Regions from separate parts of the Fictibacillus sp. S7 genome, predicted to be linked through region 2. Evidence: a T-box and tRNA genes for the amino acid it is inferred to sense, from the RefSeq annotation. Region 2 holds a T-box; the other holds one or more tRNA genes.
The links. The T-box of region 2 lies ahead of metG (methionine--tRNA ligase). A T-box ahead of a tRNA ligase gene usually reads a tRNA of that ligase, here a tRNA-Met.

Region 1: it has a tRNA-Met gene. The T-box ahead of metG (methionine--tRNA ligase) is inferred to sense a tRNA for this amino acid. The anticodon was not compared.

Annotation. Positions count from the first base shown of each region.
Region 1 covers NZ_QJKL01000001.1:365,723-377,955, forward strand. The annotation lists gene DMO16_RS01810 (Na/Pi cotransporter family protein) at 1-100, shown strand, start outside; gene DMO16_RS01815 (DUF456 domain-containing protein) at 130-612, shown strand; tRNA gene DMO16_RS01820 (tRNA-Asn) at 760-834, shown strand; tRNA gene DMO16_RS01825 (tRNA-Met) at 840-916, shown strand; tRNA gene DMO16_RS01830 (tRNA-His) at 933-1,008, shown strand; tRNA gene DMO16_RS01835 (tRNA-Ile) at 1,047-1,123, shown strand; tRNA gene DMO16_RS01840 (tRNA-Ser) at 1,137-1,229, shown strand; tRNA gene DMO16_RS01845 (tRNA-Met) at 1,401-1,477, shown strand; tRNA gene DMO16_RS01850 (tRNA-Phe) at 1,482-1,557, shown strand; gene DMO16_RS01855 (superoxide dismutase) at 2,080-2,691, shown strand; gene DMO16_RS01860 (MFS transporter) at 2,836-4,113, shown strand; gene DMO16_RS01865 (peptidoglycan D,D-transpeptidase FtsI family protein) at 4,225-6,240, shown strand; gene DMO16_RS01870 (phosphate ABC transporter substrate-binding protein) at 6,511-7,419, shown strand; gene pstC (phosphate ABC transporter permease subunit PstC) at 7,527-8,441, shown strand; gene pstA (phosphate ABC transporter permease PstA) at 8,441-9,328, shown strand; gene pstB (phosphate ABC transporter ATP-binding protein PstB) at 9,425-10,183, shown strand; gene pstB (phosphate ABC transporter ATP-binding protein PstB) at 10,195-10,983, shown strand; gene phoU (phosphate signaling complex protein PhoU) at 11,006-11,665, shown strand; gene DMO16_RS01900 (hypothetical protein) at 11,722-12,192, opposite strand; gene DMO16_RS01905 (hypothetical protein) at 12,211-12,233, opposite strand, start outside.
Region 2 covers NZ_QJKL01000001.1:1,998,388-2,010,620, reverse strand. The annotation lists gene metG (methionine--tRNA ligase) at 139-1,773, opposite strand; T-box leader at 1,878-2,151, opposite strand; gene DMO16_RS10275 (M36 family metallopeptidase) at 2,376-3,893, shown strand; gene DMO16_RS25165 (hypothetical protein) at 3,934-4,059, opposite strand; gene DMO16_RS10270 (tetratricopeptide repeat protein) at 4,056-5,150, opposite strand; gene DMO16_RS10265 (hypothetical protein) at 5,359-6,072, shown strand; gene DMO16_RS10260 (NAD(P)H-hydrate dehydratase) at 6,154-7,587, shown strand; gene DMO16_RS10255 (APC family permease) at 7,721-9,331, shown strand; gene DMO16_RS10250 (nitroreductase family protein) at 9,480-10,103, shown strand; gene DMO16_RS10245 (DoxX family protein) at 10,263-10,676, shown strand; gene DMO16_RS10240 (M15 family metallopeptidase) at 10,717-11,652, opposite strand; gene DMO16_RS24250 (hypothetical protein) at 11,915-12,064, shown strand; gene DMO16_RS10235 (pyridoxamine 5'-phosphate oxidase family protein) at 12,218-12,233, shown strand, end outside.

The DNA.
Region 1 (12,233 bases), 1.6 Mb from region 2:
CACCGGCCAGGAAAGTGTTGTCTATGTTGATTTCATCAGCAATCTCGAACGGATCGGTGATCATTCCGTCAATATTGCTGAAGCTGTTCTTGAGCGATAAAAAATGCGAGGATAGTTGGAGGTGAAACGTTGGATTATTTATATTGGACGCTGATCATCTTGTCTTTTCTGTTGGCCTTTGCAGGCTTAATCTATCCGATTTTGCCAGGCGCACTGTTTCTTGTACTGGGGTTTGTTTTGTATGGCTTGTTTTATTCCTTTCACTCATACACGATCTTTTTTATCGTTGTGCAGTCCGTTCTGCTGGCGAGTTTGTTTGTTGTGGATTATGTCAGCAATTTATATGGAGTCAAAAGGCGGGGAGGTTCGAAAGCGGCAATATGGGGGAGTACCATCGGCCTGCTTGTCGGTCCGTTTGTCATTCCGGTGGCCGGTATTATTGCCGGTCCATTTATCGGGGCGTTTCTGGCTGAACTCGTTATTGGACGCAAATCTCCCATGGATGCCTTCAGAGTCGGTGTAGGCTCGGTCCTTGGCTTTTTGGGAGGGACGGTAGTTAAGATCGTCATTCAATTGATTATGATTGGATACTTTTTGTATGTGGTTTTATAAAAAAGTGCTTGCTAAGCGGATGGGAACATGCTATATTTATATCTGTCTTCTCGACAACGGCCAACCAAGGCTGTTGAAAAAAGAGTTGACTTACATAATGGAAAAATGATATAGTAATTCTTGTCCCTTAGAGGACAACATAATTGTTCCACAGTAGCTCAGTGGTAGAGCTATCGGCTGTTAACCGATCGGTCGTAGGTTCGAGTCCTACCTGTGGAGCCAACTATGGCGGTGTAGCTCAGCTGGCTAGAGCGTACGGTTCATACCCGTGAGGTCGGGGGTTCGATCCCCTCCGCCGCTACCATATTTTTTAGGCGATGGCGATCGTGGCGAAGTGGTTAACGCACCGGATTGTGGTTCCGGCATTCGTGGGTTCGATTCCCATCGGTCGCCCCATTATACTTACATATATGATATACTAAATAAAACCACATGGACCCTTAGCTCAGTTGGTCAGAGCGGTCGGCTCATAACCGATTGGTCGTAGGTTCGAGTCCTACAGGGTCCACCACATACAATCATACGGAGGTATACCCAAGTCTGGCTGAAGGGATCGGTCTTGAAAACCGACAGGGGCTTAGCGGCTCGCGGGGGTTCGAATCCCTCTACCTCCTCCATTTACTTTGTAAAGAGGAATAACATTCGTAACATATCATCGCGGGGTGGAGCAAGCCTACGACGGTGAATCAGCACCAATGATGGCTTGTCTCGACGGATACACTTCAAGAAACAGCGTGTAGAGGAAGAGACAACAAACTCGGACTCATCGTCCAAAACCTTAATATCATCGCGGGGTGGAGCAGTCTGGTAGCTCGTTGGGCTCATAACCCAAAGGTCGCAGGTTCAAATCCTGTCCCCGCAACCAAAGTGGCTCGATAGCTCAGTCGGTAGAGCAGAGGACTGAAAATCCTCGTGTCGGCGGTTCGATTCCGTCTCGAGCCACCATTTCTATACATACGTAACCTTTGCCGTTTTGGCAAAGGTTTTTTGTTTACAACATTTCAAAATAAATGCGTCGAATATGCTGATTAGTGTCGACATATACGGTTTGAGAGTAAAAGGGGCTATTTTGAGAATAAATCGGTTCATTTTGAGAATAAACACAGGAGTTTTGAGAATAATTAAATATCATCCGCTAATGTATGGACATTTAAGACAAAATTTCATTCCAAAAGGGAGAGGTCTGTTACTCTCCAGTCGAAGATTAACAAAAAAAATTGCAAAACTGTGCATTTTGCAGGGAATTTACCGCTTTTTAATCCATTTCAATGAAAACAAGGCATAGCGCTCTATTCCCTCGTAAAAAATAAGCTTCTTCCAATAAGGGTTTATCGTTGAAAGATAAGGGTAAATCTGATAATGTATGTGTTGTGCTACTTATTAAACATTCTTGTTGACTAAGTTTTCAATTTGGGGTTTCCCAAAATGAAATAAAAAATGAACTACATATCAAGGAGGAGATGTATCATGGCAAAGTTTGAACTGCCTGCTTTACCTTACGCCGCAAACGCACTTGAACCACACATTGATGAGGATACGATGAATATCCACCATGACCGTCATCACAAGACATATGTTGACAACTTGAACGCAGCTCTTGAAGGCCAATCCGAGTTTGAAAGCAAAAACTTGGTTGACATTCTGAAAAACCTTGATTCTCTGCCAGAAAACATTCGCACGGCTGTACGCAATAACGGCGGCGGGCATGCGAACCACAGTTTGTTCTGGGAAATCCTTAAACCAGGCGGATCCAATGAGCCAACTGGTGAAGTGGCTGATGCCATCAACAACAAATTTGGAAGCCTTGAAGCTTTCAAAGAGCAGTTCGCGAACGCTGCAAAAGGCCGTTTCGGATCTGGCTGGGCATGGCTTGTTGTAAATAACGGTGAGTTGGAAGTAACAAGCACTCCCAACCAGGACAACCCTGTAATGGAAGGCAAAACACCAATTCTTGGACTTGATGTTTGGGAGCACGCTTATTACCTTAAGTATCAAAACAAGCGTCCTGACTATATCAACGCATTCTGGAATGTTGTAAACTGGGATGAAGTTGAAAAACGCTACAACGAAGCAAAATAAGCAAGTATTTCAGGTGAAAGCCGGTTTCCTCAGGGGAGCCGGCTTTTGTTTTTATTGGAATTACAATAAAAACCAATTTTCCGATTGGCGAATAGCCCCTTATAAGTGGTGAAAACTACATGTGAATTGCAAAGGGGCGAGATTATGAAATTTAAATTGTTCGGAGATACAGACAGAACGAAGGAATTGCTTTTATTGCTTGTGATTGGCGGACTGTTCGCGCTGAGCACCGCTTTGTCCAATACATTCGTTAACATTTATTTGTGGAAACAGTCGGGAGAATTGAGAGACATTGCTCTATATAATTTATCCATTGTGTGCATTCAGCCTGTTGCTTTTTTTATTGCGGGGAGATTAACCAAAAAAATTGACAGGGTTATTGTACTTCGAATTGGTGTTACCATCCTGTCGCTGTTTTATTTGTTTGTGCTTTTTCTGGGAGAACAGGCAAGCGAGCGTCTTCTCTTGCTGGGAGGTCTTCTTGGTGCGGGCTCAGGGTTCTACTGGCTGGCTTTTAACGTGTTGACGTTTGAAGTGACTGAGCCGGACACGCGTGATTCCTTTAACGGTTATCTTGGTGTATTCAATTCGTTATCAGGTATGGTTGGACCTATAACCTCGGGATTCTTAATTTCCCAGCTGGATAAGTTTACTGGCTATCGCATTATTTTTACCGTCTCGTTGTTTTTGTTTTTTACAGCTGTAGTCATCAGCTTTTTCTTGAAGCGGCAAAAAGCCGAAGGGAAGTTTCATATATGGCAAATCCTTAAATCCCGGGCATACAATCGAAACTGGGCGCGAATCTTGTATGCCCATTTTTTTCAAGGGATTCGAGAAGGCACATTTATCTTTTTGATCGTCATCTGGGTTTATATTATTTCAGACAGTGAATTTGCGCTTGGCACGTTCGGTCTTGTTCAATCGGCAGTATCTTTTATCGGCTATTTTGTTGTATCCCGGTACATGAACAAGGAACGAAGGAAAAAATCCATCTTTGTTGGAGGGTTGATCCTGTTTCTTTCGCCGTTCTTGTTTTTAATGAATGTCACCTTTCCTCTTTTAATGTTTTATGGTGTTGTGATCTCGATCGCCTATCCTCTTCTTCTCGTGCCATATGTTTCTCTGACTTATGATGTGATCGGGAGATGTGACAATGCAGGGCCGATGAGAGTGGAGTATATTGTTGTGAGAGAACTTTTTTTAAATGCGGGACGAATCCTTTCGATTGTTATTCTGCTGATCACGATTCAGTTCTTTAATGGGGACTACAGCATTCCTCTATTGCTTCCAATCCTTGGAGCCGGGCATTTTGTCATTTACTTTTGTGTGCGGTCCATTCGATTTTCGACCCTTCCAAAATCAGACATTGTATCCAACTACTCACAGAACAATACAGATCGAGAAGACGGCAGCAGAGTGTGACATTTTTCTTTCCGAAACAGTGATTTACTGTTACTATTATTGTAGTAAATCAATTTGTGGAAAATGGAAATGAGCAGAAACTCTTTCCATACATAGGTAAGGGTGGAATGAATGACCAAAGAAACGAAGAAAAAGAATCATGTCCCTATACGTCTGAACGCCTTATTTCTTGCGGTGTTCTTTCTTTTCTCAATTTTAATTTTCCGTCTGGGGTATGTACAGATTGTCCAGGGGGAAGAGTATCAGCGCTCCGCGGATAAAAAGGAAAATGTAACCGCACGGCTGGATGCTCCGAGAGGGAAGATGATGGATACTGAAAACCGTGTAGCGGTGGATAATAAACCGGTATATTCCATTACGTATACACGTACACAAAAAACAAGTGCGGAAGACCGTGAAGCGATTGCCGAAAAGTTGGCTGGCTATATCAAAAAGGACACAAAAAATGTAACAGAGCGGGATAAAAAGGATTATTTTATCTTTCTGCATCAAAAGGAAGTAGAAAGCCGCATTTCGCCCGCTGAAAAGAAGCAATTGAATGATGATCAGTATTACAAGCTTATGCTTGACCGGATCACCAAAAAGGATCTTGATTCCTTTACTCCTCATCAAATTGAGGTACTGGCGATCAAGAGGGAAATGGACAGCGGATATGCCCTGACACCACAGCGTATTAAAATCGGTGCATCACAAAAGGAGATCGCCACAATCAGTGAGCATCTTTCCGATCTGCCCGGCATTGATATTAAGCCCGATGCCAAACGGGATTATCCATATGGTGATACGTTCAAAGCGTTGTTTGGACAGGTCAAACAAATCCCTTCCAGTAAAATGGATTTTTATTTATCACGAGGAAACGAACGAAATGATTTAGTCGGAACCAGTTTTCTTGAAGAGCAATACGAATCGTTGCTCAGAGGAAAAAAATCAAGTGTTAGATATGTAACCGATAAAGCAGGGAACCCGGTTGGCGAACCGGTAGAAGTAGAAGGTTCAAGGGGCAAGGACCTTACGCTAACCGTTAATATGGAGCTTCAGCAAAAAGTGGAAGACGTGATTGAAAAGGCCATGAAAAAAGCAAAATCCGGCGGATCTGCCTATGCCAACCGGGATCTTACGGAAGCTTATGTCGTTATGATGAATCCCGAAAATGGAGAGATTCTTTCCATGGCGGGAAAAAAATACGATACAAAAACCGGCCAATATAAAAACGCGCCATTCGGTACGGTGTATAACTCGTTTGAGATGGGTTCTGCCGTAAAAGGTGCGACAGTGCTCACTGGACTGCAGAAGGGAGCGATTACACCAGCCACGCATTTCTACGATGCTCCGCTCGTATTCGGTGACGGAAGGAAAATGAAATCTGCCCACTCAGGTCTTGGCAGCATCGGACCAGTGGAGGCACTCGAGGCTTCTTCCAACGTTTATATGTGGCATGTCGCAATGAAGCTTGCTGGCTATGATTATTCACATAAACGGTTTATTGACCATCACGTGGACGAGGCGTTCAGAGTACTGCGGGATTCATACAGCCAATTCGGTCTCGGCGTACCAACAGGAATTGATTTGCCTTCTGAAGCGACAGGCTATAACACAGGTATGAGCGATCAGCTTGCCCAGGCGATGTTCTTTGCCATCGGACAGTTTGATACGTATACACCGCTGCAGATGGCTCAGTATGTATCGACCATTGCCAACAATGGCTACCGAATGCAGCCGCATCTTTTAAAAGAAGTACGGGAACCTTCCACTCAGCCAGGAAAGCTTGGCAAATTGGATTACAAATTTGAACCCCATGTTATGAACAAAATTGAAATGAAACAAGAATACCTCGATGTGGTCCATCAGGGCTTCCGCCAGGTTATGGTGGGAAGCCATGGTACGGCGGCTGCGTATTTTAAAAACAAGAGTTATCAGCCGGCAGGAAAGACAGGTACCGCTCAGGTTGATGTTAAGTCGGGATTAAACAATAAAACCCTTGTTGGTTATGCACCGTATGACAACCCGGAAGTCTCTTTTGCGGTTGTGGTTCCAAAAGTCCGTGAAGGTTCAATCAACCTTGAGATCGGTTCAGGGGCACTTGATGCCTACTTTAAATTAAAAAAAGACGGAAATAAGACGAAATAACTAGCTGTTTGTAAAGAAAACGCGTCCTTTGGGCGCGTTTTTTTTGTGCATAAATAGTTTTTAGGCAGAAACACTAGTACAGATGTCGTGCTTTCTTTACAATCTCTTAACATTAGGTTCAAACAGCGTTAATAATGCTCGCTTATTGTAGTAGATGTGAAGTGATTAACCGATTGTTGGGGGTGGGCGATAGAGACAACGACAGTATAGAAATAGCAAAATCTCTATCAACAAAAAATCTTTTAAAACATTTTGGAGGGACCAAAGACAATGAAAAAAATGAAATCCGTTTATCTTTTGGCAGTAATGGCATTAATCCTGGTTGTTGCCACAGCATGTGGAAACAATAATAAAGACAACAGTGCGAATGGCGGCGGAGGGAAAAAAGCTTCCGGTTCAATCGTGGTTTCCGGTTCAAGTGCAATGCAGCCGCTTGTAGCAGCAGCAGCAGAACAATTCAAAGAAAAGAACCCTGATGCTGATATTCAAGTACAAGCCGGCGGAAGCGGAACAGGCTTAAGCCAGGTGTCAGAAGGCGCGGTTAAGATTGGTAACTCTGATGTTTTTGCTGAAGAGAAAGAAGGCATCCCAGCGGACAAGCTTAAAGATCACCAAATCGCAGTAGTTGGTATGTCTGCAGCTGTTAACCCTGAAGTAGGTATCAAGGATATTTCTAAAAAAGACCTTATCAAAGTATTCACTGGTGAAATCAAAAACTGGAAAGAACTTGGCGGAAAAGATCAAAAGATTGCATTGATTAACCGTCCCGATTCTTCCGGAACACGAGCTACTTTCGTTAAATATGCTCTTGATGGAAAAGAACCAGTCGAAGGTGCTGCAACAGAAGATTCATCAAACACAGTACAAAAATTGATCAAAGAAACACCTGGAGCTATCGGTTACCTTGCATTCTCTTACTTCACGGACAAAAGCGGTGTTACTCCACTTAGCATTGATGGTGTAAAACCGACAGACGAAAATGTTCAAAAAGGTAAATTCCCAATCTGGGCTTATGAGCATTCTTATACAAAAGGTGAGCCTAAAGGATTGGAAAAACAGTTCCTTGACTATATGATGAGCAACGATATCCAAAACAATCTTGTACCTGAGCAAGGATATATTCCTGCAAGCAAAATGGAAGTAAAACGTGATGCTGAAGGAAAAGTTACAAAAAAGTAACAGAGTGAACCATTAAGAAGCCTATTATCAGGGTAAGTGTCCAAACCATAATGGATATTTACCCTGTTAGGGCGTTTTGGGGAGGTACGAAAATGGATAACAAGACAATGACCATGGCAGCCAGCCAAAGGCTGTTAAAGAAATCAAACAAATCCGCACTACAAAAAGAGAAGCGGGGAAAATACCTGGTGTTGGCCAGTGCTCTATTGATTATTTCGGCGACCATTGCGATTACCATTTTTCTTGGGTCCAAAGGGTTGCAGGCATTTATCAGCAACGGCGTAAGTATATATGAATTTTTAACCAGCACGAAGTGGAATCCAACGGCAGAGAATCCATTGTATGGTGCAGTTCCGTTCATACTGGGATCTTTTGCAGTGACTATTCTTTCCGCTTTAATAGCGGCTCCGCTCGGTATTGGCGGTGCCATCTTCATGACCGAGATTGCTCCTTCTTGGGGAAAAAAGATTCTTCAGCCGGTTATCGAGCTGCTTGTTGGTATTCCATCTGTTGTTTATGGATTCATCGGCCTTTCTGTTCTTGTTCCGTTCCTTCGGGATACTGTTGGCGGACAAGGATTCAGCTTGCTCGCTGGGATGATCGTTCTCTCCATTATGATCTTGCCTACTGTAACGAGTATTGCAACAGACGCAATGAGCTCCCTTCCGAAAGGATTACGAGAATCCTCATATGCGATTGGGGCAACCCGTTGGCAAACGATCTGGAGAGTACTTATTCCGGCAGCTATGCCTACGCTATTAACAGCTATTGTACTCGGGATGGCACGGGCTTTCGGAGAAGCTCTTGCGGTTCAAATGGTTATCGGTAATGTTCGTTCATTGCCTTCAGCCATCACGGACCCTTCGGCTACATTGACGACCATTATTACACTGAATATGGGACACACGACATTTGGAAGTGTTGAAAACAATGTTCTTTGGTCACTTGCCCTGATTCTATTGGTCATGTCCTTTATCTTTATCCTGTTGATCCGTTATCTTTCTTCAAGGAGGCAGTTCTAATGAACAGTAAAGTTGCTGACCGTATTGCAACCACGATTTTTTACTTGATTGCAGCGACCATCGTCACCGTTCTGGTGGGACTGCTTGGCTATATCATTTTTCACGGATTTTCCAAACTTAATCTAGATTTTTTAACCTCACCGTCCAGCTCGTTCAGAGCAGGAGGGGGAATCGGCAACCAGCTATTTAACTCCTTCTATATCCTGTTTTTGACGATGGTGTTCACTGTACCTCTAGGTCTTGGAGGCGGTATTTACATGGCTGAATACGCGCGTCCCGGCAGGCTGACGAATGCCATCCGGACGTGTATCGAAGTGCTGGCTTCACTTCCATCTATTGTCATCGGTATGTTTGGTTTGCTTATGTTCGTTAATTTGACGGGCTGGGGCTATTCCATCCTCGGGGGTGCGCTTGCCCTTACTGTTTTCAATCTTCCGGTCATGGTACGTGTGTGTGAAGACGCATTGCGGACAGTGGCCAGAGATCAAAAAGAAGCAAGTCTTGCCCTTGGTATCACTCACTGGCACACCATTAAAACGGTTCTTTTACCGGCGGCATTTCCAAGCATTCTAACAGGAGCGATTCTTGCTTCCGGGCGTGTATTCGGAGAAGCAGCTGCATTGCTGTTTACAGCAGGATTAACAACACCTACTCTTGATTTTTCCAACTGGAATCCGTTTGATTCGACATCACCATTGAATATTTTCAGACCGGCCGAAACCCTTGCCGTCCATATTTGGGCTGTCAACACACAAGGGCTCATCCCGGATGTGCGAGAAGTGGCGGATGGCTCTTCAGCTGTGCTGATCATTTCTGTGCTGATATTTAACCTGCTTGCCCGCTGGATTGGCAGTGTCGTACACAAAAAGATAACAGCTTCTAAATAAATTTTAGAAATTAGGTGGGGTAACATGAAAACTGTGATGGAACCAAAACAAACAAATACACGTATTGCCGAACAGCCGCGATCAGAAAATACAGAGATGAAGCCGGCTGCTCTGGATGTAAAGCATTTAAATATTTATTACGGTGAGAACCATGCAGTAAAAGACGTTAGTTTTTCAATCGGAAAAAATGCGGTTACTGCATTGATCGGACCCTCAGGGTGCGGGAAATCCACATTTCTGCGCTCAATCAATCGGATGAATGATCTTATTCCGGGTGCTCGGAGCACAGGAGAGATCCAGTATGATGATGTTAACCTGATTGGTGATGACATCAATGTTGTGGCATTGCGAAAAGAAATTGGGATGGTGTTCCAAAAGCCAAATCCGTTTCCAAAGTCCATTTATAACAATATCGTTCATGCGCTAAAGTTTAACGGAATCCGTTCCAAGAAAAAGCTGGATGGAATTGTTGAAGAAAGTTTACGCAAAGCTGCATTGTGGGATGAGGTAAAAGACAGGCTGCACGAATCAGCGCTTTCTTTGTCGGGAGGACAGCAGCAGCGTTTGTGCATAGCCAGGACACTGGCCATGAAACCGAATATTCTGTTGCTCGATGAGCCTGCTTCTGCACTCGATCCGATTTCCAATGCCAAAATTGAAGACTTGATCATGGAACTGAAAAAAGAGTATACGATTGTCATCGTGACGCATAACATGCACCAGGCTTCACGTATATCGGATAAGACTGCGTTTTTCTTAAATGGTGTACTAGTGGAATTTGATAAGACCGATAAAATTTTCACCAATCCATCTAAAAAAGATACGGAAGATTACATTACCGGACGGTTCGGATAAGGGGGATGAAAATGGGACAAGCAACAGCTACACCACCAGTAACAGAAAAAGCGGTTTTTGATATCAAAAATTTGAATTTATGGTACGGCAAGAACCTTGCACTAAAAGATATTGACTTTACGATTTACAATAACGAAATTACAGCCATCATCGGACCTTCGGGATGTGGGAAATCTACGTTTATTAAAACGTTGAATTTGATGATTCAAAATATCCCCGGTGTAAGAATGTCCGGTGAAATTAACTATGAACAAACGAATCTGCTGAATGACAGGGTGGATCTGGTGGATTTGCGGAAAAAGGTGGGGATGGTTTTTCAAAAAGCCAACCCGTTTCCGAAATCCATTTACGAAAATGTGGCGTACGGGCCAAAAATCCATGGGATGAAGAAAAAAGGAAAATTGGACGAAATTGTAGAACGTTCATTAAGAGATGTATTCTTATGGGATGAAGTGAAGGATCGCCTGAATACATCTGCTTTGGGTCTGTCAGGGGGACAGCAGCAGCGTCTATGTATTGCGAGAGCCATCGCTACAAAGCCGGATGTCATTTTGATGGATGAGCCGACTTCGGCACTCGATCCCATTTCCACCATTAAAATAGAGGAACTGGCACTTGAACTGAAAAAAAATTATTCGATTGTCATGGTTACGCACAACATGCAGCAGGCAGCGCGTGTTTCCGACCGAACAGCCTTCTTCCTGATGGGTGAGTTGATCGAATATGATCAGACAGACAAGATCTTTTCGGCTCCTTCTGACAAGCGGACTGAAGATTATGTTACAGGGCGATTTGGATAAAAACTAGAGGAGTGACAAGCAGATGGTTGTACGGGAAAATTTTCAGCTTCAGTTGAACGAATTAAAGGCGATGCTTGTGGAAATCGGAGAACTCACTGAGCATGCATTAAAAGAATCCATTGAAGCTCTTAAAGAACAGGATGTAGACAAAGCACTTGAAGTGATTGAGAATGACCAGAGGATCAATCAGCTGGAGGATGAAATCAATGATGCAGCCATTCTGCTGATCGCCAAGCAGGCACCGGTTGCCTCTGATTTACGCAGGATCATTGCGGCAATAAAAATCTCTTCCGACGTGGAACGGATGGCTGATTTTGCAGTGAATATCGCTAAATCGACCATTCGTATCGGAGAAAAGCCGCTAATTAAGCCTTTGGTTGATCTCCCGCGGATGGCGGAAATTGCTATTGGCATGCTCACCGATTCCATTAAAGCGTATGTGGACGAAGATGTGGTATTGGCGAAGAATCTTGCTGATACAGATGATTCCGTTGATGAGCTCTACGGAAAAATCATCAGGGAGCTTTTGGAATTGATGACCAAGCATCCCGAATCTCTTGCCCAGATTACGCAGCTGTCGTTTGTGTGCCGTTATATCGAACGTACAGCGGACCATGCCACAAATATTGCCGAAAGCATTATTTTCCTTGTGAAAGGCAAGCGCTACGGTTTAAACGAATAGATGCAAAGAAGGGAGCCTGCACGCTGCAGGCTCCCTTTTTAAATGTTTTATAAATGTTATGTGATGGCATCGGCCAGTTTTTTAAAGTCCATGCTGCTGTTGACTTTAAATGTACCAAACCGGACTTGGCCTTCAAGCTTGTTTTTCCGCAAGTATTTCAGGAAAGACTTGCTGTCTTTAATGATATTTTCTTTTTCGAGAAAGTCACAAACCTCTCCAGTGCTCATACCTCTTGTAACATGAAGAGTCGCTTTAACAACCTTTGGCTTCTCTTGTTTTGCTTCTTCAGAGTTGTCCTGTTCTTTCGGAGCGGGAGCCGCTCCCACTCTGTTTTCCTTCAGACGCTGCAGTTCTTCGGTTGTAATAGCTGTCATACTTTTTGAATGTAAATATGTATTGACCGTGCTGTCGTTTAACTCCGCTTTTACTTCCTTTTCGGGAGGCGTTTGTGAATAGTATACGCCTGCGATCAATCCGGAAGATACAATCAATCCGGCAGCGAAACCTCGTAGTGTTGTATTTGTCATTCTCAAATCCCCAGTATTTTAGTATTTAGATTTATCTTGCG
Region 2 (12,233 bases):
GTCTTTTCTTTACTTCATTGGTGGGGTTATCCTTTGGACGAATCAGATCTTGAAGATGGATTAAACACATGAATCAAAAAGCTGTATAAACAACGAAAGGAACGAACCGATATAAACGGTTTCGTTCCTTTTTGTGTGTTAAAACTCATTTCCCAATCGTTTGAACTCCTCATCAATTTGCTTAAGGTCAATTCGTTCAAACAGCGGGGATACTTCGGAAACCACAATATCTTTCGGAGTAACCATCTCCCAGGATGTACCGTCGAGCTTGAGCGTCTCACGTACTTTTTGACTGGAAAAAGGCAAAAAGGGTTCCAGGAGCTGAGCGAGATTGGCAATGATAACGACACAGGTGGCGAGTGTACCGTTGACCCTGCTTTGATCTTTATCTTTGATTTGCTTCCAGGGCTGCTGCTCATCAAAGTATTTATTGGCAGAACGGATGTAGGAAAAAATCTCGTCCAGTCCTTCTCTAATGCGGGACTCTTCGATGAGGGAGCCAATTCTATCATAGAGAGGAGGCAGCCCGTCTCTTGCAATGTTGGCGATTTCTCCATCGGGAACCTGTCCATTGAACGACTTTTCGATAAACTTCAAGGTTCGGTTAACGAAATTTCCGTAGGCTCCAAGCAGCTCGCTGTTGTGGCTGTAAATAAACTCACGCCATGAAAAATCTGTGTCACGATTCTCTGGTGCATTGATTGTCAGAAAGTAACGAATGGAATCGGGATGATAGCGTTCTAATAGATCAGGAACCCAAACCGCCCAGTTCTTGCTTGTGGACAGCTTCTTCTTTTCCAATGTCAAATATTCATTGGAAACAATATGGCGGGGAAGGGCAGGATTCCCGATTCCATGGAGGATCGCCGGCCAGATAATGGTGTGAAAGGGAATGTTGTCTTTGCCGTGGACATAATAGGTTACGGTATCCTCCTGCCAGAACGGAGAATCATCTTTCCCTGTTAATTGCGCCCATAGCTTACTGGCAGAGTAATATCCCGATACAGCTTCAATCCATACATAGACTTTCTTCTTTTCATAGCCTTCAATCGGAACAGAAACACCTACGGAAAGGTCACGCGAGACGGCCCGGTCGATCAGCCCTTCCCGCAAATAACGTTTGGTCAGCTGAATGGCATTAGTCCGCCAGGTGTGCTTCTTTTCCGCTTCTTCCACATCGTTTTCCAGTACCTGCTGAAAGGAGCGAAGAGCAAAGTATAAATGCTCGGTCCGCTTGAAGACGGGTGGCTTGCCGCAAAGCTTGCACGTTCTGTCAAGGAGGTCTGAAGGATCAAGAATCGTCGAGCAATTGTCACATTGGTCTCCCCGTGCATGGCTTCCGCAAACCGGACAGGTGCCTTCAACATAACGGTCAGGAAGAAATTGTTCGTAGGTTTCGCAATACGCCTGTTCGATTTCTTTTGGATAAATGTACCCTCTCTTATAGAGAGAAAGAAAGATTTCCTGAACGATTTTGTGATGATGAGGATGATCTGTGCGGGTATAACAGTCATACGAGAAACCAAGCGCGTTAAAGTTATTTTCAAACTCCGTGTGATAGCGGTCCGCCACTTCCTCAGGCGTTATGCCTTCCTGTCTCGCCCTGATCGTGATAGGTGTTCCGTTGCAGTCGCTGCCTGAGACATACAGCACCTTTTCACTCTTTAACCGGTAATAGCGCGCCAATATATCTCCGGGCAGCAAGCTTGCAATGTGCCCGGTGTGAAGAGATCCATTCGCATAGGGCCACGCTCCTCCAATAAAAATAGCCATCAGTATTCCTCCTCATTGTTGAGCCCGGTCTCTACTACCCTTTCCCGAAACTCCTTTTATTCATACTAAACAACAGAAAAACCCCGCCCATATCTAAAAAAACAGATAAGGACGGGGCCGGTCTGCCCGTGGTACCACCTTTATTCATGAGAGGCTTGCGCCTGTCATCTCAGCAAGTACGGAGTGAGTAAAAAGAACACTCTTATACTGTGGTTTTGATAACAAGTGCCACCACTCGCTGCTCCCTACTCACAAGGTTCTGAATTCAGGACAGAGCTCTGAGACCATGTTCGAATCTTCATTAGTGCTTCTTTTCAGCTGCCGAAGCTCTCTGTGTAAAAATGGTGAGATTCTACTCTTTCTCATCATCGCCTTTTCAATAAAGGAATTGTTTCCTTATTATAGCAGGTTATTCTCTTTCAGTGAAAGCCTTTGTATATTCGGGTAAAAGAAGTACTTTTATATTTTTGAAAAGTACTTTCCCCTGATTGCTCAATATCCAAAACTTGTAAAAATAGCTCATTGTGTCTATTGCCTGGTTCTATTTTCACAGCGTACAATTAAGCTGTCTGAAAATTTAAAAAGAATAGGGGAAAAAAGAGATGATGAGAAAGAAAATGATCTGGTCCGCTGCAGCAGCCCTCGTAATTACATTGGGAGTGCCTGTCTGCCAGCAAGGAAGTCCCATGGCTCAAAGTTCAATGGTTAAAGCACAAGAAATCAATGCGAAAGCAAGAGCAGATGCCTATTTAAAAGAACAAGCGGGCGCATTAAAGCTTCCTCAGGATCTTTCCGGTCTTTCTTATGTCAATACTGTGCAGACAGAGGCGGGGAGCTACGTGAGATACCAGCAAACGGTCAATGGGTACCAAGTATTCGGCAGACAGCTCGCAGTAACAGTGGATCCTTCAGGAGAAATTTCTCTTGTGGTCTCGGACTATATTCCCTACACATCAGTAGAGCGGGTGGAGGACAAGCTTTCCAAAGGGCAGGCAGAGTCCAAAGCTCATAAGTTGATAGGAGACAAAGGAGAGGGAGATTGGGGAACGACAAAGAATACGTTTGGGTATGTGATCCAAAATAGAAAGGCCATACCAGCATACAAGGTTATTGTGCATGCAAAAAAACCTTTTGGCGCATGGGAAACCATCGTTCACGCAGGAACAGGGAAATTGTTGAAAAAGAAAGACTTAAACCAAAAAGCGATAGGATCGGGACAAGTATTTTATCCGAACCCCGTAGAGTCAAGCGGAAGTGCCTCCAATCTTGCAGATAATAACGATGCCGATTCCCCGGAATTAACCGCACAGCTTAAACCGGTGGCGCTGCAGGGACTTGATGGATCAGGTACACTTACAGGTGATTTTGTTAATGTTTATTCCAAAGCAAAAACAAATAACAAAAGCAATGTTTTCCGTTATACCCGTTCCGATGACCGGTTTGAAGATGTAATGGCCTACTATCATATCGACCGCCTGCAGCGTTACATTCAGTTGCTCGGCTTTACAAACATCAATAACCGCTCCATAACAGCCAATGTGAATACATATAAAGGAGATAACTCTTTTTACAGCCCGACCAAAAAGGATCTGACCTTTGGATCAGGCGGTGTGGATGATGCGGAGGACGCAGGGGTTATTGCCCATGAATATGGTCATTCCATACAGGATAACCAGGTTCCGGGGTTTGGAGATTCCATTGAAGGAGGCTCCATGGGTGAAGGCTTTGGGGATTATCTCGGTGCTGTTTATGAAGACGCACTTTCCGGAAAATCCTTTGGCAGAGCTTGTGTAGCCGAGTGGGATGCGACCTCGTATTCCGCAGGCGATCCCCCTTGCCTGCGCAGGCTCGATGAAAACAAAGTGTACCCGAACGATGCGATAGGTGAAGTTCATGCCGACGGGGAAATCTGGTCTCAGCCTCTTTATGAATTGGCAAATGCAATGGGACGGGATGCTGCCACTAAAATCATTTTGCAGTCTCATTGGTCGCTGACTCCAAATGCATCCTTCAATGACGGTGCACGTGCCATTAAACAGGCAGACAAGCTCCTTAACCGCGGGAAAAATGGAACGTTGATTGATCGGATCTTCAATGCCCGGGGATTATCTACAAAATAATGAATGCATCAAAAAAAAGAGCCGCCGGCTCTTTTTTTGATTAAAGATGTGTTGGAGTGTCGCGGATGACGCCGTGCTCGGCCTCTAAGCTTCCGTTACTTGCAACTGCGCCGATAAGCGCGGTCAAAACCAAAAATGTTCCCAAAAGAATTTTTGCTTTTTTCATCGTAAATACCCCATTTCTTCGATTTTGGTTTTAGCGCGGAACGCCTGGTAAAAATAAGTACTGGCTTTTTCAAATTGTTTTTCATGATGAAGAAGGGTAGCAAGAGATTCTGTATAGTCCTGCACAAAACCCCAAAGCTGTTTTTCTTCAAAGTATTTCAAATGCTCAATAACAATCTGTTCAATTTCCCTGAAAGGAAGATCAGAGTACTGGGCATTTAAAATTTGCAGGTGATGGAGATACTCTTCATTTTGAACGCTACTGCACACATCCATGCCTTGATGAAGATAATAAAATCCATTTTCCTTATCATTCATCTTGAAGTATTCACGTGCAAGCAGAAAGGAAAGCTTGTGAGGGATAAACTTTTTACTGTATAGTTCGCCCAGATGCCGGATGGCGATATCGGATAAATTTTGTTCAGAATAAAGAAATCCCAGGTTATAGCGAATAAAGTTGAGCAATTCTTCGCTTTTAAATTTTTCTGCGATATCCAGTGAATCTAAAAAATGCTCTTCTGCCTGTTCATATTGTTTGAGGCTGAGGCTGCACAAGCCCAGGATGTTTTCACAATCAGCGCATCTTAAATCATTCTTTGAAACTTCTTCGAACGTCTCCCTGGCCATTTTTGCATAACTGATGGCAAGCAAAAATTTGCGGGTATGGTAGAAGGCGGCAGCCGCTTTATAATAGAATTCGGCTACTTCAATTTTATCCTCCACACAGCCTAAAAAACGCTCGGCGATCTGATAACTGGAAACAGCATCCACGTGCCGGTTCATGCTGGATGCAAACATGCCGTTAAAAAAGTGATAATAAAATGCCATTTCAGGGGAAAGTTGTCCTTCAAGCAGTTCCAGTTGCTTCAAAAGGACTTCGGTGTCGTCATACCTTTTATGGATGAGTGTATACCGCGTCTCCAGCAGAGAGTGCCATAGCAGTTCCTGATGATCCAATTCGGCAGGATCAAGCAGTTCCTGTATCTCAATATTTAATTCCTCGACAACTGCCAGATTCCGATCCCTCATACTTACATTCCATCGACTGAGCAATTCAATGACTTCAGACGCCTTTTCTGTTTGTAATATCATGATAACTCCCCTTAAGAAGGTTATATAAAAATAGTAGCATATAATGGAAAAAGTAAAATTGGGAAAGTGAACCGGAAAATATTATAATAAGTGAGGGGTTTTTGATCTCATTTTCCCAAGTTTTTATAAAATTTCGATTTATTTGTTTGGCACATGGTGTTTATGATTGTTGCTGCCGTGGTATGTAGCTATGAGGAAGGTGTAAGTAATGTATAAGTTTTTAGTGGCCATACCGCTTCTTCTGTTGGGGATATGGCTTGGATACGAAGGTCAGGATAAGGCGGAAACCTCCGAAAAAAAGGAAACGGCAAAGGATTCTCAGTCCATCCACACGCTGTCCAGTGTAATTGTTTCTACCGATCAATTACATAATACGGACCAAAGGATTTTGTTTGAGCAAGTCATTTCAACGGATCAGCTTTTTCAGAAGCAGCCGGTAAAAAGACCTGAAGTTAACCGGAAACTGACTGAAAACGTAAAGGTTGCAAAGGCTGAACCTAAATCAGCAGAATCAAAGCCAGAAAAAAAGGAGCAAAAAAATACTGGTAAAGAGAAACTAAAAGGTAAAAAACAGCTTGCTGGGAAGGTAAAAAAGGATAACGGTAAACACAAAGGTAAGCAAAAAGGTAAGCAAAAAAAACAAATCAAAAATATAAAAGAAAAAGAATCTCCACTGCCTGATAAGCACCCGTCAAAAGTAAAGCCGGAAAAAGCGGAAAAGAAACCGAAGAAACCGGAACCCCTGCAAAAGGCAAATCCAAAGGATAAACCGGCTGTCGAGAAGCAGCCGGATCCGGCAGGAGATGAAGAAGCAAATGATCCTGGTGATGAAAACGGGTCGCTGCCAGCAAGCGAAAATAATGGAAATGATCAGCAGGATGACTCAAATCCAACAGCCATGGAAAAACAGGATACTGAATAAACAAAAAAGCCTTTATTAAAGAAAAGGCTTTTTTAATTCCAAAAAAATCAGCTGTTTATTGAATGATTGGAGGCACTCTATATGTATATATTTACCGGAACTGAAATTAAACAAATCGATCAAGTTGCCCAAAAAAGCGGGCTTGATGTTTTCGCATTAATGGAAACCGCCGGGAGAGCCTTGTTTGAGGAAATGAAGAAGCACATCGGCAAAACAGACAGGATCCTGATCATGTCAGGGAAAGGAAACAATGGCGGTGACGGAATTGTGCTGGCCAGGTATTTGCAGCAGAATGGCTATTTATGTGAATTGGTTTTTCCTGCAGGAAAAACCAAAAGTGAAACCGCACTGAAGCATTTTGCCCACTATACCTCTTGCGGACTTAAAGTATCGGAGATTGAGGGGACATACGATGTTATTGTTGATGCCATTCTAGGGGCAGGAGCGACTCCTCCTTTACAAGGTGAAATACAAAAGGTGATCCGCTGGGCCAACGAACAGCATGCGCTTAAAATTGCAGTTGATCTTCCAACGGGTGTATCGGCAGATGAAGGAGGAGCCGACGAAGCGTTTCAGGCTCATTATACGTACTGCCTCCATGGCTATAAGCCTTCCGCTTTTTTGGAAGGCAGCACGGATTTTTATGGAGAGAAAAAGGTCCTTTCCATTGGCTTGCCTCAAGAATCGAAATGGCGGGTATGGACGGAAGAACAAATGAAACAGACCTTTCAAAAAAGAGAGCAGGGTGCTCATAAAGGAACGTTCGGGACTGGCCTGCTGCTTGCGGGTTCAGATGAAATGCCGGGAAGTGCTCTTCTTGCAGGCATTGGCGCATTGAGGAGCGGGATAGGAAAACTGATGATAGGGACAAGCCGGTTTGTGGCAGGTATTCTGGCAGGCCGTATTCCGGAAGCCATGTACGCGCACGACGGGCTTAAAAAAGTAGTGGACGGTCAGGTGCCAAAAGGAATGAAAGCATGTGCCATTGGGCCTGGGCTTCCAGATCAAAAAGCCATCGAAGGGGCATTACAGGTTTTGTTTCAAACCGATCTTCCCCTGATTATTGATGCAGGAGCACTTGGAGAACGCCAATATCCGAGCAGGAAAGCTGATATTATCTTGACTCCTCATCCCGGAGAATTCAGTAAAATGACAGGAGTTCCGGTACCTGAAATTCAAAAAAACCGTCTGCATTTTGCCCTAAAGTATGCACAGGATCAAGGAGTTATTACCGTATTAAAAGGAAGAAATACCGTCATTGCCTTTCCGGATGGAGATCTATTTGTCAATGAAACTGGAAATGCGGGTCTTGCCAAGGGAGGCACCGGCGATACATTAACGGGTATGCTGCTTGCTTTTGTCTCTTCGGAAAAAGACATCAAATCGGCCGTGGCAAATGCTGTTTATTTTCATGGCTGCTGTGCTGACCTCTGGGACAAAACAAAAGCACAGCGCGGATTATTGGCCAGTGATGTAAGTGAACTGCTTCCCGAAGTCATGAAGAATTTTGAATAACCAGAGCAAGAGAAAAAGAGGTTTTAAACAGGGGGTAAATGGATAACTATTGATTATGTATGTTTTGTCAGATTAAGTCGAAAAATATCGGAGGAGGAGAAGAAGGGTAACGGAAATTACTAAGGAGGAAATTATGTCTGACCAAGGACCATTCAAAAAATCGATATCATTGTTAGATCTTATACTCATTGGACTAGGAGCTATTTTCGGATCAGCCTGGCTGTTTGCTGTAAGTAATGTGGCATCAAAAGCTGGACCGATCGGCAGTTTCTCATGGATTATCGGCGGCGTTATCGTTCTCCTCATCGGGTTTGTTTATGCCGAACTCGGCGCGGCTCTCCCGCGAACTGGAGGTATCTTAAGATATCCTGTTTATTCTCATGGACCGCTGGTAGGCTATTTGATTTCTTTTATCACCATTGTAGCCTACACAAGTTTAATATCAATTGAGGTTACAGCAGTACGACAATATGTTGCCTATTGGTTCCCGGGCCTGACAAAGTCAGGATCGGATTCCCCCACAATCGCAGGGTGGCTGCTGCAGTTTGCTCTGCTATGCTTATTCTTTCTTTTAAATTATTGGAGCGTTAAAGCTTTTACCAAATCCAATATTATTATTTCGATCTTTAAATATTTTGTTCCGCTTACCATTATTACCGTGCTAGCGTTCCATTTTAAATCAGGGAACTTTTCGGTAGAAGGTTTTGCACCATTCGGTTTTCAGGGAGTTCAAGGAGCCATATCAACGGGCGGTGTGATGTTTGCCTATCTTGGTCTTCATCCCATCGTTTCAGTGGCTGGAGAGGTGAAAAATCCACAGCGGAATATTCCAATCGCGCTGATCGTATGTATTGTGCTCGCGGCCATCATCTATACACTTCTCCAGGTTTTGTTTATTGGAGCGATTCCAACCGATATTCTTTCAAACGGATGGCCCAAAATTGCACAAGAGTTTTCGCTTCCCTTCAAAGATATTGCAGTTGCACTTGGATTGGGCTGGCTTGCCACCATTGTCGTGCTGGACGCCATTATCTCTCCAGGTGGGAACGGAAATATTTTTATGAATACCACATCCCGCCTTGTGTACGCCTGGAGCAGGACGGGGACGCTCTTTAATGTCTTCTCAAGAGTAAATGAAAAGACAGGGATTCCACGGCCATCATTGTGGCTGTCTTTCGGAATGGCGGTTTTTTGGACGCTTCCGTTTCCATCCTGGAATGCGCTGGTTAACGTATGTTCCGTTGCATTGATCCTTTCTTATGCGATTGCTCCGATTTCTTCGGCAGCCTTCCGCATTAACGCCAAACATCTTCATAAGCCTTTTACGTTAAAGGGAATGAATATTATTGCACCTTTATCGTTTATCTTTGCCACGTATATCGTTTACTGGTCGGGCTGGAAGACGATTTCGTGGCTCATTGGCTCGCAGCTCCTCATGTTTATTATTTATTTGTTACTCTCCAAATATGTTCCGAAAAAGGATGTCAGCCTTGCTCAGCAAATTAAGTCATCCTGGTGGCTCATTGTCTACTACGTAATGATGTTGCTAATCTCTTACATCGGATCGTTTGGAGGCGGCAAAGGAATATTGAGCAATCCATGGGATTTGATTATTATCGCCGTCGGTGCGCTAGCCATTTATTTCTGGGCGAAGCATTCAGGTCTTCCGAATGCTATCATTGATAATGATGACGAAGATCTTGCGGGGGATGAGAATCCAGAGTTAAAAGGACCTACGGTATAGAGGTATAGAGCTATGTAAAGAACGGAATAGTCTTCTCTGACTATGGGGAGGCTCTTTATCCATTTAAAGCTTTTAAAGTTGACAAGTGTGTCGTAAAGAATTATATTTTTGGTTGCAAATGCAGATAGGAATACTGGAGGGAATATACATGACATCACGAGAGTTTACATATGTGCTAAATGAACGGCATTCCGTTAGAAAATATGATCCTGAAGCAGAACTGACAAAAGAGGAGATCACAGAATTACTAGAGGATGCGGCAAAGGCTCCATCATCATGGAACCTGCAGCATTGGAAGTTTCTTGTGATTCATGACCAGAAAGCCAAGGAACAATTATTGCCGATTGCCTACAATCAGCAGCAGGTGGTAGAGGCAGCGGCTGTTGTCGTAGTTTTGGGTGACCTTGAGGCAGACCAAAATGCTGACAGGGTCTACCAGGGGGCAGTAGATGAAGGTTACATGTCAGAGGAAGTAAAATCGACTCTTGTGAGCCAGATTAAAGACGCTTATGCTACAAAACCTGATATGGCAAAGGATGAAGCCATTCGTAATGCTTCTCTTGCATCTATGCAGCTTATGCTGGCAGCGAAAGCCAGAGAACTTGATACTTGTGCGATGGGCGGATTTAACGCCGAGGAGCTCGTCAAATCATTTGATATCCCTGAAAGGTATCATCCTGTCATGTTGATTTCCGTTGGAAAAGCGGTAAAGCCTGCTCATCAGACGGCACGCTTTCCCATTCAGGAAGCCATCGTCTGGAATAAATTTTAATACGTGAGCCATAAAAAACAACTTTCCTATGGAAAGTTGTTTTTTATATATACTTTTATATATATAATTACTTGACGTAAATTAGTTATTTATTTAAACTAGCTAACATTAAGTAATTTAGTAAGACAAATATTAATTAGTTGGAGGTTATTTGAAACGATGAGAGGGAAGGATGCAGGAGCATTTATTTTAAGAATTTTTATCGGGATTGCTTTTTTAATTCACGGAGCTTTAAAATTTCAGGGGGGAATTGGAAATACAGCAGGCTGGTTTGAAAGTATCGGTTTACCTGGCCTTTTAGCCTATGTCGTTGCGGTTATTGAGCTGGCAGGTGGGTTCTTAATGATTCTGGGATTGGGAACCCGGTTGGTCGCCTTTTTGTTTGCCGTGGTACTGATCGGTGCGATCCTCACGGTAAAAGCACAAGCGGGCTTTACCGGAGACGGCAAGTCAGCCGGATATGAACTTGATTTAACCTATTTGGTCATCTCTGTATTTTTGTTGTTGAATGGCAGCCGTTTGTTGTCAGTAGGTGCCTTATTCCGAAAAAATAAAACCGTTCATTACCAATAAAAAAAGTACCAGCTGGATAAAAGCTGGTACTTTTCTACGTTCATTCGCCGTTTGTTACAGGAACAGCGTTAAAATATTCTTCGAGTGTTTCATGCTTGGCTACAATCTTTTTGGAAACGGATGTTCCGACGTAACGTATATGCCAAGGTTCGTACTTATAGCCTGTGACGTTTTCCTTGCCTTCGGGATACCGGATAATAAAGCCGAAATCAGGAGCATTCTTTGCCAGCCACTTTGCTTCTGAGGTGCCCCCGAAACAATCCTGTGCAGGGCATTTGCCCCCATCGCCAGCTACATCAATGGCTAATCCGGTTTCGTGCTCACTGGTGCCGGGCAATGCGCTGTATGAGCGGGCTTTTTCGTAGCCATCCCGTTTGACATAGTTGTTAAAAAGAGCCGTTTGGGTGGCATGTGAACGGTAGGCGGATACGCCGGTAAGGTTAATCCCGTCTTTTTTTGCAGCCGCAAACATGTTTTCAAGAGCCGTTGCAGCTTCTTTGCGCATCATTCGTTTTTCAATTTTCTCACTGAAAATAAAAGGAACATCTGGATACACAAGGTCTGCCGGCTTATAGTCTTCCGGAAGCTTCGAACGCTTGTTTACAAGAACCGGGATGCTTTCAGGGTGCGCAACAACAGAAACACTTTCGTCATTCTTGGCTGGAGGCTTTGGCTTTTTGTGATCCTGAGTCGGTTCGCTTGGATCGTTCTTCTTTTGCTCTTGTCCGTCCTTTGGTTCAGGATCCTGGCTTACTTTTCCTCCATTATTTTTTGAATCATCGCTTGGCTTGTTTTGATCTGCACTTTTCTGATCTTCATTTGTTTTGGACTGATCCTTATCTTTTTGTGTTTCTTTTGCATGGTCTTCAGTATGATGAGATGTGCTTTCTTTTTGGGAAGGCTCATCATTTGAGCAGCCTGTAAAAAGAACTAAACTCAAGGCTAAAGATATGCCAGACACCAATTTCACTTTCATATGTAAAACTTCCTTTCAGATGACGTTCAAAAAAATACTTTACCATCATTTAAGATGAATGAAAAGAGGAATTTGACCTTATTATAACTTAAATTCCCACAAGACCCACGGATGAAACCGAACGTTATATGAACTTCTGATGATTCAATGAACCCATTCGTTAAACTTCCATAAAATAAATCATTAAAATGATTAATTTTTATGTTTATCCCCAGTATAGAGAGGGAATAGAGTTAGAAACTTGTTAAGGAGGGATGGACAAATGGAAATCAATCAAGTTGAGCAGCCCGTTTCGAAGCAAATAACGCAGTCCGTTCCTAAGCAGCCGTTATTAAGGGCAGCGGGGACATTGGAAAAACCGGATGAAAACAGAAAACCAGAGTATGAATTGACCTTTCTAAACCCAAATTGATCTTTCAGGAGACTATGCCAAGGTTGAATTAAAAGGTCTGAACTCAAGTTTCACAGGAGTTCAGGCCTTTTATTATGGGTTAAAAAAGATATTCCAGCAGAGAGCACTCCGTGTTATCCTGAATATGGAAGAAAGTCCAAAAGGGGGATGGCGATGGAGTTCCAGGAGG